2 regions of the Salinicoccus sesuvii genome follow, and region 2 is predicted to be linked to the other one. Evidence: predicted binding sites of a transcription regulator. Region 2 holds the regulator's gene; the other holds the start of a gene.
What was found. Region 2 encodes NrdR, which represses ribonucleotide reductase genes. Its sites were predicted from a motif close to AACACNATATATNGTGTT; they were not measured.
Positions count from the first base shown of each region.

Region 1: the regulator NrdR is predicted to act here: its motif matches at 943-960, upstream of nrdI (class Ib ribonucleoside-diphosphate reductase assembly flavoprotein NrdI).

Region 1 covers NZ_JBHRWV010000008.1:189,684-198,146, forward strand. The annotation lists gene nrdE (class 1b ribonucleoside-diphosphate reductase subunit alpha) at 1-467, opposite strand, end outside; gene nrdI (class Ib ribonucleoside-diphosphate reductase assembly flavoprotein NrdI) at 430-837, opposite strand; gene ACFOJ8_RS09920 (DMT family transporter) at 1,213-2,079, shown strand; gene recQ (DNA helicase RecQ) at 2,115-3,905, opposite strand; gene ACFOJ8_RS09930 (hypothetical protein) at 4,058-4,999, opposite strand; gene ACFOJ8_RS09935 (hypothetical protein) at 4,996-5,253, opposite strand; gene ACFOJ8_RS09940 (hypothetical protein) at 5,279-5,491, opposite strand; gene ACFOJ8_RS09945 (hypothetical protein) at 5,555-5,737, shown strand; gene ACFOJ8_RS09950 (MFS transporter) at 5,883-7,070, shown strand; gene ACFOJ8_RS09955 (GlsB/YeaQ/YmgE family stress response membrane protein) at 7,185-7,445, shown strand; gene ACFOJ8_RS09960 (hypothetical protein) at 7,480-7,782, opposite strand; gene ACFOJ8_RS09965 (DUF3427 domain-containing protein) at 7,918-8,463, shown strand, end outside.
Region 2 covers NZ_JBHRWV010000002.1:219,629-228,091, reverse strand. The annotation lists gene infC (translation initiation factor IF-3) at 1-310, opposite strand, end outside; gene ACFOJ8_RS03840 (hypothetical protein) at 380-595, shown strand; gene thrS (threonine--tRNA ligase) at 529-2,457, opposite strand; gene dnaI (primosomal protein DnaI) at 2,770-3,699, opposite strand; gene ACFOJ8_RS03825 (replication initiation and membrane attachment family protein) at 3,705-5,054, opposite strand; gene nrdR (transcriptional regulator NrdR) at 5,041-5,514, opposite strand; gene ACFOJ8_RS03815 (glyceraldehyde-3-phosphate dehydrogenase) at 5,606-6,613, opposite strand; gene coaE (dephospho-CoA kinase) at 6,695-7,285, opposite strand; gene mutM (bifunctional DNA-formamidopyrimidine glycosylase/DNA-(apurinic or apyrimidinic site) lyase) at 7,290-8,159, opposite strand; gene polA (DNA polymerase I) at 8,168-8,463, opposite strand, start outside.

The sequences.
Region 1 (8,463 bases), on a different contig from region 2:
GTTGGTGTGGCAGGCTGATAACGTTGCTCAATCATAGAGATGATGAAACGCTTCGCCTGCTCCTTATTTCCTCTCGCCAGATAGAGGCTGACGATGACAACATGCTGCTTGTAGTCTTCAAGATACTGCTTCTTATCATTGGTCTTCAATGTGTAGTCCTTGAAGAACTTACTCGCAGCCATGTAGCTTTTGAATTGGAAAGGAATGCTCTCGGCATACTCCGAGATCTCCATGACGTCCGCTTCGGAATACTCTTCAAACAGGTTATAGTAGAAGTCGTTGTCCACCAGGTAATGGATACGTTCCAATTCAGTGTCGAAATGGATTGTCTTTTCCTGGACTTCCTCCATAAATACTTCTAGTGCTTCTTGATCTTTATGAAGCTGATAGAAACCTGTATCGTCCCGTTTCGTCACTTCGTTGTTCAGTTCAATATGATTGTATTTTTTCTCGTCCAATACTTTCATGTACAGCCCCTGCCTTTTCAATGAATTCTTCTCTATCTTTTTTGTTACCATGGAGCTCAAATTTCATCAGCAATGGTACTCCGTAATCATTGCTGACATGTTCTCCTGCACGTGCAAAATTCTGTCCCCAGTTTCGGTTTCCACTAGAAGCAACTGCAAGTAAACAGTCACTATTCACTTCAAGGAAGGATTTCACTTCATCTGGGACACCCCCGAAACCGTACGTACCTGTGACAAGTATAAATGGTTCCTGAATGCGCTCACGGCAATTGCCCGCCTGGATTTCATAAGTATCGTACTGCTCAGCCACCCCGGAATTGGCGATGAAACGTCTCACATTTCCAGTCATGGAATAGAATGCTATCAGCATACCATCCCCCCTTTGTCCTTACTCTGGCAAAATAAAATAATCGAACTTACGTCCGACAATCGTCAACCTTACCTTATTTTCTTTACACCTTTACCAGGAGAATTAAACACTATATGTTGTATCTCGTTAAAATTTCGCACACAACATATATGATTTACTCGTCTAATGATGCCATAATCATCCATAATTATCAATGGCATAAATAGACATTTCATTGGGAATAATGTCACTTAAATAGACCCGAAGTCCCATCATATGTATGTTATACTATATCGAAAATTGTTTTGATTTTTTTTGTTTAAAATTGTACCCGGACGTAACTATGAAATAAAATGTAGGCCGGAAAATAAATAAAGAATACGGAGTGTCAGTTACATGAACAATACACTAAAAGGCATCATCGCCCTTCTCATATCCTCTCTCGGATTTAGCCTTATGGCATTACTCGTAAAATACAGCGGTGATTTGCCAACAGTCCAAAAAGCTTTCTTCAGAAATTTCGTAGCGATGCTCGTCGCCCTCTCTTTTGCATTGTACTACAGAACAAAACTTTTTGGTCGCAGAGAGAATCAAGGACTTCTGATCTTGCGTTCTGCACTCGGCGTCTCGGGTGTTCTCCTGAATTTCTTCGCCATCGACCGTATGGTGCTGAGCGATGCAGACATTCTGAACAAACTGAGCCCCTTCTTCACCATCATACTCTGTGCCATCTTTTTAAAAGAATATATACGTAGGTATCAGATGATTGCGATTATCATTGCGTTCATCGGCGCGATATTCATCATTAAACCTTCCTTTTCAAGTGAGACGTTCTATGCGCTCGTAGGAGTACTCGGTGCACTTTTCGCGGCTGGAGCCTATACTGTACTCAGAGTACTTGGTAGTCGTGAGAAGTTTTATACCGTCGTTTTCTATTTTTCCTTCTTTTCATCAGTTGTGCTTTTGCCATTATTCATATGGCAATATGAACCGATGACGATGGCTCAGTTCTGGATACTTGTATTGGCTGGGCTATGTGCAGCATTCGGTCAATTTGGTCTGACCATCGCTTATAGTTATGCACCTGCTCGCGAGATTTCCATATTCTTTTACTCCACGATACTTTATACAGCAATCTTCAGTATTGTTTTCTTTGGCGAATTTCCCGATATGCTGTCAATTCTAGGATATGTCATTATCTTTTCTGCAGGATTTTATATGTTCATGAGAAATAAACCATCGAAGCAAGAAAGTACGTCTTGAGCATCAATATAAGCCGGCTGTTTGGCCGGCTTCTTCTATTCCGTTTCCGCCATCTGCGCCTTATACTCGAGGATGGTGTCTAGAAAATACGGGCAGTAGTGCTTGAGCTTATAATTACCTACACCCTGTATAAGCACCATATCCTGTTTTGTTTCCGGCACTTTCTTAGCAAATTCCCTGAGTACATTATCAGTGAAAATATTCTCCGGCTGGGTGTCGTATTTTATGGCAAGCCGGCATCGTGTATTGGCGAGTTTTTCGTACAATATCTCATTCGGCGAGCTTGCCGTACTGATGTCGACCTTTTCATTGAAATATCTCCTAAAAGGGACCGTATACAACTTCACACGGTGATTCAGCACTTTATGGCTCATCTCAACAATATGGAGCTGATCCGCCTTCATGTGGAGATAGCCTCTGTAAACGAGCTCTTCAATGATGTGGTTGATTTCACTTGTCAGATAGTTCTCCATGGTGCCGAAAGCACCCAGTGTATCCAGCTGGAAAGCCAGTACATTTTCAGCGGTCTCTCCCCTAAGTATCTGGATCGCCTGCTCCTTAGTCACAGGCACTTCACTTTGTGCGACAAGGTTCAGCACGAGACCTGCTTCCATCGTCATATCGTAGCTACGGTTGGCACTCAAACAGTTCGAACACTTCCCGCATTCCACCACATATTCATCTGAATCGAAATATTTTGTGATGAAGCTACTCAGACATTTAGTCGTGCGGTTATACTGGATCATACGATCGAGTTTCGCACGCATATGATCCTTGTACTGCTCCGTCGAGTTTGAACGGTCGATGAAAAACTGATGTAGATTAACATCCCGTGGGCTTGACAGCAGGATGCATTCACTCACTTTGCCATCCCGCCCTGCGCGGCCAATCTCCTGGTAATAGCTTTCTAAATCTCCAGGCAGATTGTGATGTATGATAAAGCGGATGTCCGGTTTATCGATTCCCATACCAAAAGCATTGGTTGCGACCGCAATATCCACTTCGCCTGTAGTAAAAAGACGCTGGTTGAGATTCCGTTCTTCTTTGCCGAGGCCGCCATGGTAGATAACGTTACGGATATCGTGCTCCTCGAGGTGCAGAGAAATCTTCTCCACCTCAGCACGCGTTGCTGCATAGACAATTCCTGGCGATCCTGGACGGCTTTTTATATATGATTCTATGAATTGTTCCCGCTGATAAGTCGGATCGACATTTAGATGTAAGTTCTCACGTGCCACGCTAGTGGTGAAGACATGCGGACGGTCGATGGTCAGAAGATCTTGGATGTTCTCTTGTACTTCTTCTGTAGCTGTTGCTGTCAACCCAACTGTAACTGCATCTGGTACGAGCTGTTTCAACACAGGAATGATGTTTTGGTAACTCGGCCTGAAGTCATGCCCCCACTTCGAGATACAGTGCGCCTCATCAAACGCAATCAGTGATATATCAAGTCGCTTAATCAGCTGGTTGAAGTCGTCATTATTGAAGCGCTCTGGCGCCACATAAAGAAACTGATATCGACCTGCCTCAAGATTTCCCATGACAGTATCAATCTCTTTCTTTTTCAATGTCGAATTCAAATAGGCCGCAGGAATATCCTGTGCGTTTAGCGTCCCTACTTGATCACGCATAAGAGAGATCAGAGGGGAGATGACGAGTGTGAGTCCCTCAAGCTTCAGTCCAGGCACTTGAAAACAGAGCGACTTCCCCGATCCTGTCGGTAGGACCCCCAGCGTATTATGGCCTTTTAAAACCGATTCTATAATTTCTTTCTGCTTAGGCCTGAAATTTTCAAATCCAAAATACTGTTTTAAAATTTTTTCCATATCGAAACCAATCCCACCGTTCACTAGTCGCTATCGTTCCTCTATTTCTGATATATCATTATACCGTATTTTACATTAAATTTGTTGCCCACTCCTAATTTTTAAGGGTAAAAATAAAAATTCCGAGGCAAAAGCCCCGGAATTAAAAAATACTACATCTTCTCTTTGATCAATTCTTTCGACAATTTATAGTCGATAGCTTTAAACAAGCTCTTCTTCCAGAGATGGTGCGCATAAAGATTGGCATGTGCATCGTCCGCTTCGATGCACTTGAAGCGAATTTTCGAACCCGAACGTTTCTGGACGAGCTTATGCATATGATAAGACGGAATAGTGCCGACATGGGAGGCTGTCGTATATGCATTGAAATCGTTGAGTGCAAGTACGGGCTGTCCATCGGCAATATAGACACCACCCTTGATTCCTGGATGTTCAACATCAGTGTCTGGGATTTCAATTGCCTCACCTTCAAGGTACAAAGCAATACGATATTTTTCGTTTCTTACTGTATACTCCCTAGCTTCTATGGCCTCATAGACATCATCCGATACGTCAGGGCGTTTAACAAGGTGGTACGTATCTGACATGTAGACTTCGACGAGCGCATATGTATCTACACCCCAGCTTACTTCGTGCTGTTGCTTCAGCATGTTGAATAGCTCGTCGTGTTGTGCAGTGTAGTTTCTACACATTATAACCTCATCTCCTGATGAGAGTATGTTCGAGCCCTCAACTTTTATGCCTCCTGCAACAGCCAGATAGACTCTATTCCCTCTGGTCGATTCACCAAAGACAAGTTCATCTCCACGATCGAAAAGATAAATTCTATTTACATAAATTCGACGGTCCCCAGATTGGGCTTTGAATTCCGCTCCGGAGAAGGCGGCAATTGTCGGCTCAGTGAACTTTAGGACCCCCGGACGCAGTGTCATTTCAATAGTCGGCTGGTCGGGATCGTTACCGACCAATTGATTCGCAAGCTGATGCGCCAAGCGATCGCAAGCTCCGTTGTATTCATTACCTTTAGCTGAATCTTCACGGTCCAACGTTTGCAGAATTGTCAGTAGCCCACTTTCTTGAATGATTACACTCATATTGAAAACTCCATTCCTGTGAGAAATTTTCTGACTTCCTCTATGACAACATCACTAGGTTCTATAGTGTTGTGTTCCTCCATCACCTTGACCGGTGAATAGTAGAAGGTGAGTGTGTTCCCAGTTGTAGTCATATCCAGCAGATAAATATGACTACCATTCTGAAAAGACTGTTTGAGATCTTCACGCCTGGCAGGGCTGAGTGGCTCCTGCTGCTGGTATGTGACATGACAGTCTCCATTAGCAAAAATCATGAGTTTTTCCTCCTATAAACTTCTCCTAGTTATCGTTGTAGAAAATGGCCAGCTCCTGTGCGGCGAAATCGGTAATGCCACTAATGATGAACTGAACAACGATGATTGCAGCGATGACACCGACGAAAGCAAACAGCACACCGACGATCTTTACATCATTTTCGATGAGATAGCTCACTACGAAGTGCGTGAACATCACAATCGCAATTACCAGTACTATTAAAAAAAGTGTTAGCATGCGTTCACCTCAAAATATTTAGATCGATTTCAGCCTGACTCAGACCGCTGATCGTTTTATCTCATGTATCACTTCTGCGTTAACGCGCACGTGACATCATGGAATGCGTCCGGTATTACAACCGGCCGCGTGATGGTATCCATTATAATACAAAATGGCCCGGAAATCATTGATGTACTGTATAAAATGATTACAGTCCGCTACAACACTCTGTCTGCATCCACATTCCACCATGTTACCACTTGATATTTGTTAAATAAAATCAAATATACTCTATATGACGGATGAAAAAAATATTTCAGTCCTGTAGAATGTCTATAGATACTTTTTTCGGAAACCGAAATAAATATACCGGTTTAAAAACAATACTCAGTAAGAAGGTTGAAATTACATGTCGGAACAAAATCAGAAGATCTGGACTAAGGACTTTATTCTCATCGTCATCGTCAACTTCTTCATATTCACTGCCTTTCAAATGACCCTTCCCACACTGCCACTCTTCGTCCAGGAAATCGGAGCAAGCGATCGTTGGATCGGTATCGTCGTCGGTATCTTCACATTTTCTGCCTTGCTTATCAGACCGAGCGCAGGAAAACTTTTGGATACGAAAGGACGCGCACCGATATTCCTGACGGGTCTGATCATCTTCGTCGTATCCATGTTTTCGCTCGCCGCTAGTTTTACCATCTTTATGCTCCTGATGGTCAGAATCATGCAAGGAGTAGGATGGGGTCTCTCAAGTACATCCTCCGGCACCATCGCAACAGATCTAGTGCCAAAGAGACGTCGCGGGGAGGGGCTTGGTTATTATGGCTTAAGCGGTAATATCGCACTGGCATTTGGGCCTGCACTCGGTTTGTTTCTCGTAAATCACATTTCATTCACGATGCTTTTCTCTATATGTGGCATACTCGGTGCTCTGGCACTCATACTGGCAGCGAATATCCAGTATGAAAAACCGAGTAAAGATATACCTACTAAAAAAAAGAATACCTATGTACCGCATTTTGATATCGTCGAGAAACGTGCTGTGCCAGCGGCATCCCTACTCTTTTTCATTACAGTTACATTCGGTGGTATCGCAACATTCCTTCCTGTGTACACATACCAGCAAGGATTCGACTCCACTTACATCCAGTTTTACTTCGTTATATACGCAGCCTTTCTGATGCTCTCACGCCTCCTTGCCGGGAGACTTTACGATAGAAAGGGGATTGCGATCGTATTCATTCCAGGCTCGCTGTCAATCATCATAGCCATGCTCATGCTAGGCTTTCTGCCAAGCCCTACCTATCTGTTCATCGCCGCGGCGCTCTATGGCTTTGGATTCGGTTGTGTACAACCGGCACTTCAAGCATGGGCAGTCAACCGCGTTGAAAATAATAGACGCGGCATGGCCAACGCCACATTCTTTTCCGCCTTCGATCTCGGGGTCGGTCTCGGCGCAATCAGTTACGGTTTCGTAGCGGAAGCATTCGGTTATAGCACCATCTATTTCACAAGTGCAGCCAGTGTAACAGTTGCCCTTATAATATTCCTCTTCATCATGCAAAAACATAAAAAAGAACAGGCTTTTTAACAAAAATACAATAATATTGTTTAGAGTTTTCAGCCCGTGGGTATCCATTCTAGTAGAACGAAGTATTGTTTTCTTACTAAAACAAACATACGAACACACAAGGAGGAATCATCCATGGGTTGGATTATCACATTGATTGTAGGCGGCATTATTGGTTGGCTCGCCGGACTTATTCTAGGTAAAGACGTACCATTCGGTATTATTGGAAATATCATTGCTGGACTTGTCGGCGCTTCTATTGCAAATGCGCTTGGACTAAGCTTTGGTCCTGAAGTTGGCGGCGTGAGCATCATTGGTGGTTTACTTGGTGCAATCATTCTTATACTGATTGTTTCATTCATCATGAAAGCACTCGGTCGCGGCACAAGAGCATAAGTGCAATTTAGATTAAACCCCTCGTAACATGAGTTTACGAGGGGTTTTTCTCTGTCTTTTTTTCTTCTGTATCCTGTATAAGCCAGCGAGACGCTCTGTCATCCTCCAGTCGACCTTTCTCACGCTCTGCCTTCATCCGGTCGAGCTCCAATTGCATCTGCTTATTTTCAATCAGGAAATTCTCCTGTCTGATCTGTTCAAGTGCTTTTTCTTCTTGTATCTTTCTGATCTCAAGCTTCTGCTGCTTTTGCTTATGACTGATGTTAATGGCATAAAGTGGGATAGAGAAGAACAGAACTACCGGAACTGTCGCAATAAGAAATTCAAAGATACCCATATGGACACCACCCTCATTTGTTATGTATAGTTTAGCATAACAAACGTTTTTTTTTGCATAATTTAGGAAAGATGAAATGAAATATGGGAAAGTAAAGGACACTTCAATATAATTGATCTAAAGAGGTGTAAGGACATGGGAATAAATAAAGAACATCTGCTGAATGCTTATGAGCATGGGTTCATAGATCGTAGTACAGAGAAAGTCGGACATCATTCCCCGCGCATTATCATCAATTCCAATGAAGATAACGTACTTTCATCAATGCTTGATGAACTGGAAGAATGCCGCTCATTTTCCATCTCTGTCGCCTTCATCACAGAAGGCGGTCTCGCAACATTGAAATCGACTCTTCATGAACTGGCTAAAAAAAATGTGAAAGGGCGCATCATCACTTCGACTTATCTCAACTTCAATAAACCCAAAGTTTTTAAAGCCCTTCTTGGCATACCAAATGTTAAGGTTAGAATAACAGACAAGGAAGGATTCCATGCGAAAGGGTATGTATTTAAAAACCAACACTACACATCCATGTTCATCGGAAGTTCAAATCTCACCGACGCTGCACTAAAAAAGAACTACGAGTACAACCTCAAACTGACCAGTTTAGATAATGGCGCCGTCATCCAGCATTTCAACGATCAATTTGATGCCTTATGGCGTGATTCCGCACCTGTTGAT
Region 2 (8,463 bases):
TGAAGTCGTGATCTTCGATTGTCGGAGAAAGTCTGATCTCCTTGACATTGATCACTTTCTGCTTTTTACGCGCTTCTTTCTCTTTACGCTGCTGCTCGTACTTATACTTGCCATAGTCCATGATGCGGGCAACCGGTGGTTTCGCGTTCGGAGCCACAAGTACAAGGTCCAATTCCACACGCTCTGCCATTTCTTGGGCTTCGCGTTTAGGTTTGATGCCGAGTTGGGAACCGTCCTGACCGATCAGGCGTACTTCTTTGGCGCGGATTCTGTCATTGATTAATGTTTGGTCCTTAGCTATCTTTGACACCTCCATATAGTTTGAAGACGAACAAAAAGGGCGGGCACAATATGCGCCCGCCAACCAGCATCAAGATGCATGGAACAGAATGTTCTGATCCATGTCATTCTTACTGTACTAACCCGGTCGCTACCGTTGGTGCTTGCGGGTGAGAAGCGGGAGCTTCTTCTTGTCCGTTCTTATCAACTCTTAATATACTACACGCTCAAAGCGCAGATGTCAAGCAGCTATTTCTTCAATCTGATCTCATCAACAATCTGCCAGATGAATTCCTCACGGTCAAAAGTATTCTGATCTTTCTCGCCGTACTTTCTGACATTGACTTGAGATTCTTCGATTTCCCTGTCGCCGATGACGACTTGGTAAGGGACTTTTCGCATCTGTGCTTCCCGGATCTTATAACCCATTTTTTCATTCCTATCGTCGATATTCACACGGATACCATGACTTTTCATCTCGTCCTTTAGTGCTCTAGCATAATCATAATGCAAGTCCAGATTGACCGGTATGATTTCTACTTGCTGTGGTGCAAGCCATAACGGGAAGGCCCCTTTATATTCTTCTGTAAGGAATGCTACAAAACGTTCCATTGTTGATACGACACCACGATGAATGACAACCGGACGATGAAGTTCGCCGTCGCTACCCGTATATGTCAGATCGAATCTTTCGGGAAGAAGGAAGTCAAGTTGCACTGTAGATAATGTCTCTTCTTTTCCAAGTGCCGTCTGCACCTGGACATCGAGCTTCGGACCGTAGAATGCCGCCTCGCCTTCAGCTTCAATATAATCAAGGGCCATTTCATCGACCGCTTCCTTCAGCATGGACTCCGCTTTGTTCCACATTTCATCGTCATTAAAGTATTTTTCAGTATCTGCAGGATCACGATAGCTCAGGCGGAACGAATAGTTTTCGAAACCGAAGTCCGCATATACATCGATGATCAACTGGACAACCCGTTTGAACTCTTCTTTAATCTGGTCCGGTCTGACGAATACGTGCGCATCATTCAATGTCATACCACGGACACGCTGAAGGCCACTGACTGCCCCACTCGCTTCGTAGCGGTGCATCGTGCCAAGTTCTGCAATACGGATTGGCAATTCACGATAGGAATGCTTACTGGATTTATAAATCATCATATGGTGCGGACAGTTCATCGGACGGAGGACAAGTTCCTCACCATTCATATCCATTGTCGGAAACATATCATCTTGATAATGTTCCCAGTGGCCACTTGTCTTGTAGAGGTCGACATTCGCCATGACTGGTGTATAGACATGGTCATAGCCAAGCGCGATCTCTTTGTCGACGATATAACGCTCGATTTCACGTCTGATTGTGGCACCGTTCGGCAACCACAGCGGCAGACCCGCACCGATTAGTTGGTTGTTCTGGAACAGCGCCATATCCTTGCCGATCTTTCTATGGTCACGCTCTTTTCTTTCTTCAAGTAGGTTCAAATATGACTTCAGCTCTTTCTTATCGAAGAAAGCTGTACCATATATACGTTGCAGCATTTTATTGTCGCTGTCACCGCGCCAGTATGCCCCTGCTGTCGATAGCAGTTTGAACGTCTTTATCTTCGAAGTGGATGGCACATGGACACCGCGGCAGAGATCGGTGAATTCTCCTTGTGAATAGACTGTCACTGTTTCATCTTCAGGAATCGCTTCAATCAATTCAAGTTTATATGGATCATCATTGAAGAGCGCTTTTGCTTCATCACGCGAGAGCACTTTGCGTTCTACTTCGATGTTCTCCTCGACGATTTGCTTCATTTCTTTCTCTATCTTCTCAAAATCATCCGATGAGATTTTCTCATCCATATCGAAGTCATAGTAGAACCCTTCCTCAATGACCGGTCCGACCCCGAAATTGACATCGCCATAGAGACGTTTAAGTGCTTGCGCCATAAGATGTGCTGTAGAGTGGCGCAGTACTTCTAGCCCCTCATCGTCCTTATTTGTGACGAGCGCAATTTCTGAATCTGATTCAATCGGTCTTCTGAGATCGTACATCTCCCCGTCAACCTTAGCCGCAAGCGCCGCCTTCTTCAGTCCAGGACTGATGGACTGAGCAATCTCTTCTGCAGTTACTCCAGACTCAAAACCTTTAACATTTCCATCTGGAAATGTAATCTTTACTTCACTCATATTCTTCACCCTTCCATACGTATTGGTCATATTTCAAAAAAATCGTCCCTCTATAAAATATAGAGGGACGATTTTCACCGTGGTACCACCCTGATTCGCATGACAAATGCCTGCCTTCAGTCGGAAATAACGGTCCGTGCCGGCTGGGGATTAGCCAGCATATATCAAGGGAGTCACTCAGACGGTTCATTATGCATGTTTCAGCAGTTCATGCACTCTCTTTGAATGAACACAGAAGAAGTGGTGTCCTTGGAATTCATTTAATGAAATTATACATAAGATTATACTCAACCAACTTTCATTTATCAAGCATCAGTTGCCGCGGTAGTTGTTTCCTTCAAGCTGCACTTCCTCACAGAGTGCCCTCAGGCGTTCCATCATCCGACGTGCTTTCGTCTCCTCTACACCATTTTCTTTAGTACGTGCGTAACGATACTCAAGGTCTGCCATTGAGTAGTTGGAACTAACAAATGTTGGCAGTCCTTCGACCATGCGGTAATGCAGGATGCCAGTCATGACCTCATCACGCACCCAAGGTGTGACATCCTCTGCACCAAGATCATCAAGCATGAGGACCTGGGCATTTTTTATTGTATTGAACTTGCTGTCCGTTGTACCATCCTTAAATCCGGCCTTCAGATCCCTTATGATCTCCGGGACGTAGACGATGATTGAAGACACCGACTGCTCTTTGAGTTCGTTGGCAATGCATCCGAGTAGATAGGATTTACCAATGCCGAAACTACCGTGAATATAGAGCCCTTTCGTATCGCTGCCTTCAATAATCTTCTTACTGGCTGCAATAGACTTCATGATGATCTGTTGACGATTCGAATCAGGATCAAGAAATACTGTTTCGAATGTTGCATCTTTGACATCTTTCGGTACGTGGTAGGATTCGATCATTTTCTCCTTCTCACGGAAAGCATCATTTTTCTTCTTGTTCGGGCAAGGCGTATGGATAATATGAATCCTCCCCCCTCTGACGTCTATCGATGGCACATACCCTTGAGGATGATTAATGCATTGTCCGAGCGACGGGCAGTTTTCACATGCAAGGGATTGCTCGGTGTAACGTTTCAACTGCAACAAGTCGTTTTTAATCATAGAACGCGTGATTTCAAACTCACTGTTTTCAATCAGTTCAACAATTCTTGGATGACGAATCAAAGATTCGTATAGCTTGTCGTTGTTGTCCTGTATTTTTTTATTGTTTTTTAAAAATTGGTTTATAGGTTCCATCTAAATCACCTGGATTTTCTAAAGTCATCTATCATTTTTTGAAGTTCCGGATCGTCTTTCGCCGTCTTCTGCACACCGTTATTTTCAGGCACAGTACTTTTTTCTACATTTTCACTTGGTGCCGCCTGCTTCGAACCATCCATCCAGGATGGCCTACGTTCACCTTGGCGCTCCCGGCCACTGCGCTTTGTGTTGCGTTGCTTTCTGAACTCCATGATCGACTGGTATGCTTCCTTAGCTGAGCGAATACCCTTCTCTTCCCAGTCCCGCGCAATCTTCATTGTATATGGGTAGTTCAAATTGCCTTCCTTCTGCTGGTATACATATTCAAGCAACAAATTGATGACACCGTTCGGCAAGCTAGTCTTGGCAATGATGTCCGTCACGAGCTTCAGATCATTATCGCTCGGCTGATGCTTCCGAATATCGTTCAGACGATCCAGTGGACTGATCAGTTCAAGACGCTCCATGTATGATTCCGTGGAATTTTCCGTCTTTTGTTGCTCGGGCTGGGCACTTGGTTCCGTTACAGGAGATTTAAACTCCGGTAGTTTGCCCTTGTGCTCTTTTTGATAATATTTCCTAGCTTCATATCTCAATTGCTCCTTATCAATACCCGCATACTGCGTCGTCGCGGATAGAAGAATCTGCTTCATATCATAAGCATTGAGATCGAAGAGTACGCTCAGCTTCACAATGAGCATCCGGACTTCTTTGGTGAAGAACGCACGATCAATCTTCGTCCCTTTTAGATGGGTGAAAAGTACGTCGAAATCGAAATCATCCAAATCGACATTCGGACCTGTCGATATGTTATCTTTCCGCAGGGAATCCTCTGGGATACTGAAGCCTGAACCGTCACCTGCTTGGAATACTTCCGTGAATTTGCGTGTAACTTCCGTGAAGTTTGCAGGTTTAGAAGGATAGCATAGACGCTCCTTCTTCGCTTTATAAGCATTCGATCCGATGTGGTTATAGAGGTACAAGCTCAGCATCGGGTCCTTGAAGAAGGATTCCGGAGTGAGCGGCTGTAACAGTTCATATATGAAAAGATCATCATGCGCTTCATCAGATACAAAAGATCTGACAAGGCCAATGCCTTCCAGTTTCTCCAGCACTTTTGAAAAGCTTGATAATGAAGTATTTAGTGCATCCATTATCTCCTTATGGAATCTTATCTCGAGTGCCTCATGGTAAGCTGAGGATTCCTGGAGGTATATATATACCATTGCTGCATCCTGATGAATCAGAGGCAGGTACAGCTCGTTTAGTATGCTGAGATGGGATTTTTCAAATGCAGCAGGGTTATAGACTATGAATTCTGTGTTCGGTTTCAGCCGTTCATTGAAGTTCATCGTCATCCCTGCCTTTAGTGAGATGATTCAACGTATCCATCAGTTGATCGATGTCCTTGAATTCCTTATATACAGAAGCGAACCTGACGTAGGCCACTTGGTCTAGTGTAATCAATTCTTTCATTACGTACTCACCGATTTCATTGCTTGTGATTTCCGGCTTATTTAAATTTCTGAGCGCCGATTCTATGCGGGCAGTCGTCTTCTCCAGTGCTTCATATGGTATCGGGCGCTTCTCGCACGCTCTCAATAATCCATCCATGAGCTTCTCTCGGTTGAAGACTTCCCTGTTGCCATCCTTTTTGACCACGACAAGCGGAGAGAGTTCCATGCGTTCAAAAGTGGTAAACCTAAAACCGCAGTTCTCACATTCCCTTCTTCTGCGTATGGCTGACACCTCATCGGTATGTCTGGAATCGACGACCCTGGAACTCGTCTGATGGCAGTTTGGACATTTCATATGACCACCTCACTTCTCAAGGATTAGTATACCATTATAATATATTAAGAATAAAAAAAGAAGAAACATCAGTTTCTTCTTTTTAAAACTATTATAGCTCCTGTACAATTTTCTCAGCAAGTTCCACAACCCGTGTCGAGTATCCCCATTCGTTATCATACCAAGCGAGCACTTTTACCTTATTGTCATCCATAACCATAGTCAGTGAAGCATCGACGATAGAGCTTCTGCTGTCGGTATTGAAATCACTTGATACGAGTGGTGCCTCGTTGACACCGAGAATACCTGAAAGTTCGCCCTCTGCCTGATCTTCAAATGCCTTGTTCAATGTATCTTTTGTCACCGGTGTATCGAGATCAACGACAAGGTCGACCAGTGACACATTTGATACCGGCACACGCAGTGCTAGACCATGCAGTTTGCCTTTTAATTGCGGGAGCACGACACCCAGTGCCTTAGCAGCTCCGGTAGATGTCGGAATAATGTTATCCCCACATGAACGTGCCCTACGCAAATCTTTATGCGGATTGTCGATATTTTTCTGGTCATTTGTATATGCATGCACTGTTGTCATGAGACCATTTTTAATACCGAACGCATCATCCAGTACTTTTACGACGGGTGCCAGACAGTTGGTCGTGCAAGAAGCATTCGAAAACACATCATATGTTCCGAGATCGAGCGCCTCGTCATTTACACCCAGTACAATCGTCTGGACATCGCCTCCCTTGGATGGTGCAGTCAGAAGAACTTTCTTTGCACCGGCATTAACATGGGCACTGGCTTTATCGCCATGGTTGAATGCACCGGTGGCTTCTATGACTAGATCAATGCCGAGGGACTCCCACGGCAGATTCTCAGGATTCCTTTCATTTGTAAGCAGTATCTCTCTGCCACCAATCGAGAGACTTTCATCTTTCACCTCGACATGCTTACCCCATACCCCGTGCGTTGTATCATAGTTGAGAAGGTGTGCAATTGTTTCTGCAGGATAGCTTGCATTCACTGCAACAAGTTCGATGTCTTCTGAAGCAGCGGCAATGCGGAAAACCATCCTGCCGATTCTTCCAAGACCATTAATAGCTACTTTTTTCATCACCATTACCCCTTTGTGTTATACTTTTCATTAATTAGTATAACACAATAGAGGTTGTTTTGAAGAATAGTTCTGTATAAAATGTCACTTTTCGATGCTAGATATAAATTCATCTATCTGCTCGAAAAGGTCCGCTTTCGATCCACTGTTATCAAGTACTTTCGTGCTTTTCTCTTTTTTCTCTGAGAGCGGCATCTGACTGTTGATTCGGGCCAGTGCTTCCGACCGGTCGAAGTTGTTGCGTGCCATTAACCGTTCGATTTGTGTTTCCTGGTCGACATATACGGTCAATGTTATGTCACATTGACGATCCAATCCGTTTTCGAATAACAGCGGGATATCAAGAAAGACGTGACTTTCCGATAAAGCAGCCTCTTTGTCACTGTCCATCAGTTTCCGAACTTCAGGATGAACCAGTTTGTTTAATACTTCTCGTTCCTTAGTATCATTAAAAATGACAGCGCCAAGCTTTCTTCGGTCAATCTCACCGTCTTCTTGGAGGATGTCATTACCGAAGTGCTCGATAATACCGGGGTACGCTGGTCCATCTTTAGCCGTCGACTTTTTTGCGTAGATATCGGCATCGAGTACTGGATAGCCTTTTTGTTTTATATAGTCCGAGGCGGTGGATTTGCCGCTAGCAATACCGCCTGTCAGTCCGATCACCTGGTTCATTATTTCACCTCTGACATGTTGTACAGTAGAATGTATTTCTTGTCGCAATTATCTTCGTCCTGACCGGTCCACCACATGTCCTGCAGTGCTTCTTCTGGTAGATGTTGAAGCGGTCTTGCATACTTCCCTTCTCACCAGATACACCTCTATAGTCAGAAATTGTCGACCCCCCGCTTTTAATAGAGAGGTTAAAAACGTCAGTAATAGCTTCGTGCAGTGCTATCAGCCTAGTAACAGAGACATTACCGGCTTTCCGTGTTGGCAATATGCCCGAAGTATACAGTGCTTCTGAGGCATATATATTGCCGACCCCTGGTATGACAGAACTGTCCATTATTACAGCTTTGATCGCTTTGTTCAAGTTGCCCGGTGCTTTTACTCGCTCTAAAAATTCAGGCAGACTACCCGAATCTGTATATTCAACAGCCATACGGGTGAATGGCGGGAATGTACTTAATCTATCCACTGTCGCCATTTCCCCAAACCGCCTGATGTCACAATAGATCAGTGCGCGTCCATCCTCGAGTCTGAAGACAACCTGCCAATGCTTGCGATAGTTGATGTCTGTGATAGCATCGATAGAATCTCTTACAAAATAAGCTCCGGACATTCCGAGGTGAGATATCATATGGAACAGACCATCCGATTTTTCCATTATGAAATACAAATATTTACCGCGTCTACCAATCTTTTTGATTGTCGCATCATGGACCTTCGAACTAAAACCTTCAAGATCTTCCTTGATGATTGTTCTGCGCCCCGTTTGGTGCCCTTTAATCACATAATCGGAAAACGCCACGGCTTCGATTCTAGCGCCTTCCACTTCTCTGGTCAAAGCACGCCTGACCAATTCTACTTCCGGTAATTCCGGCATATTTCCACCTACTTTACTTCATACCAATCACTGCCGTATCCATAGTCCACTTTGAGTGGCACCGAGAGCGCAATTGCATTTTCCATAATATCTTGGATGACTGGAATGAATGCTTCTACTTCTTCCTTCGGAATATCAAAGATCAGCTCATCGTGGATTTGCAGCAGCAATTGAGCATTAAATTTCTGTGCTTCTTCTGATTGTTCATATTTTACCATTGCGAGTTTTATTATGTCCGCTGCACTTCCCTGGATTGGTGAATTCATTGCTGTCCGTTCAGCAAAGCTCTTTGCATTGAAATTAC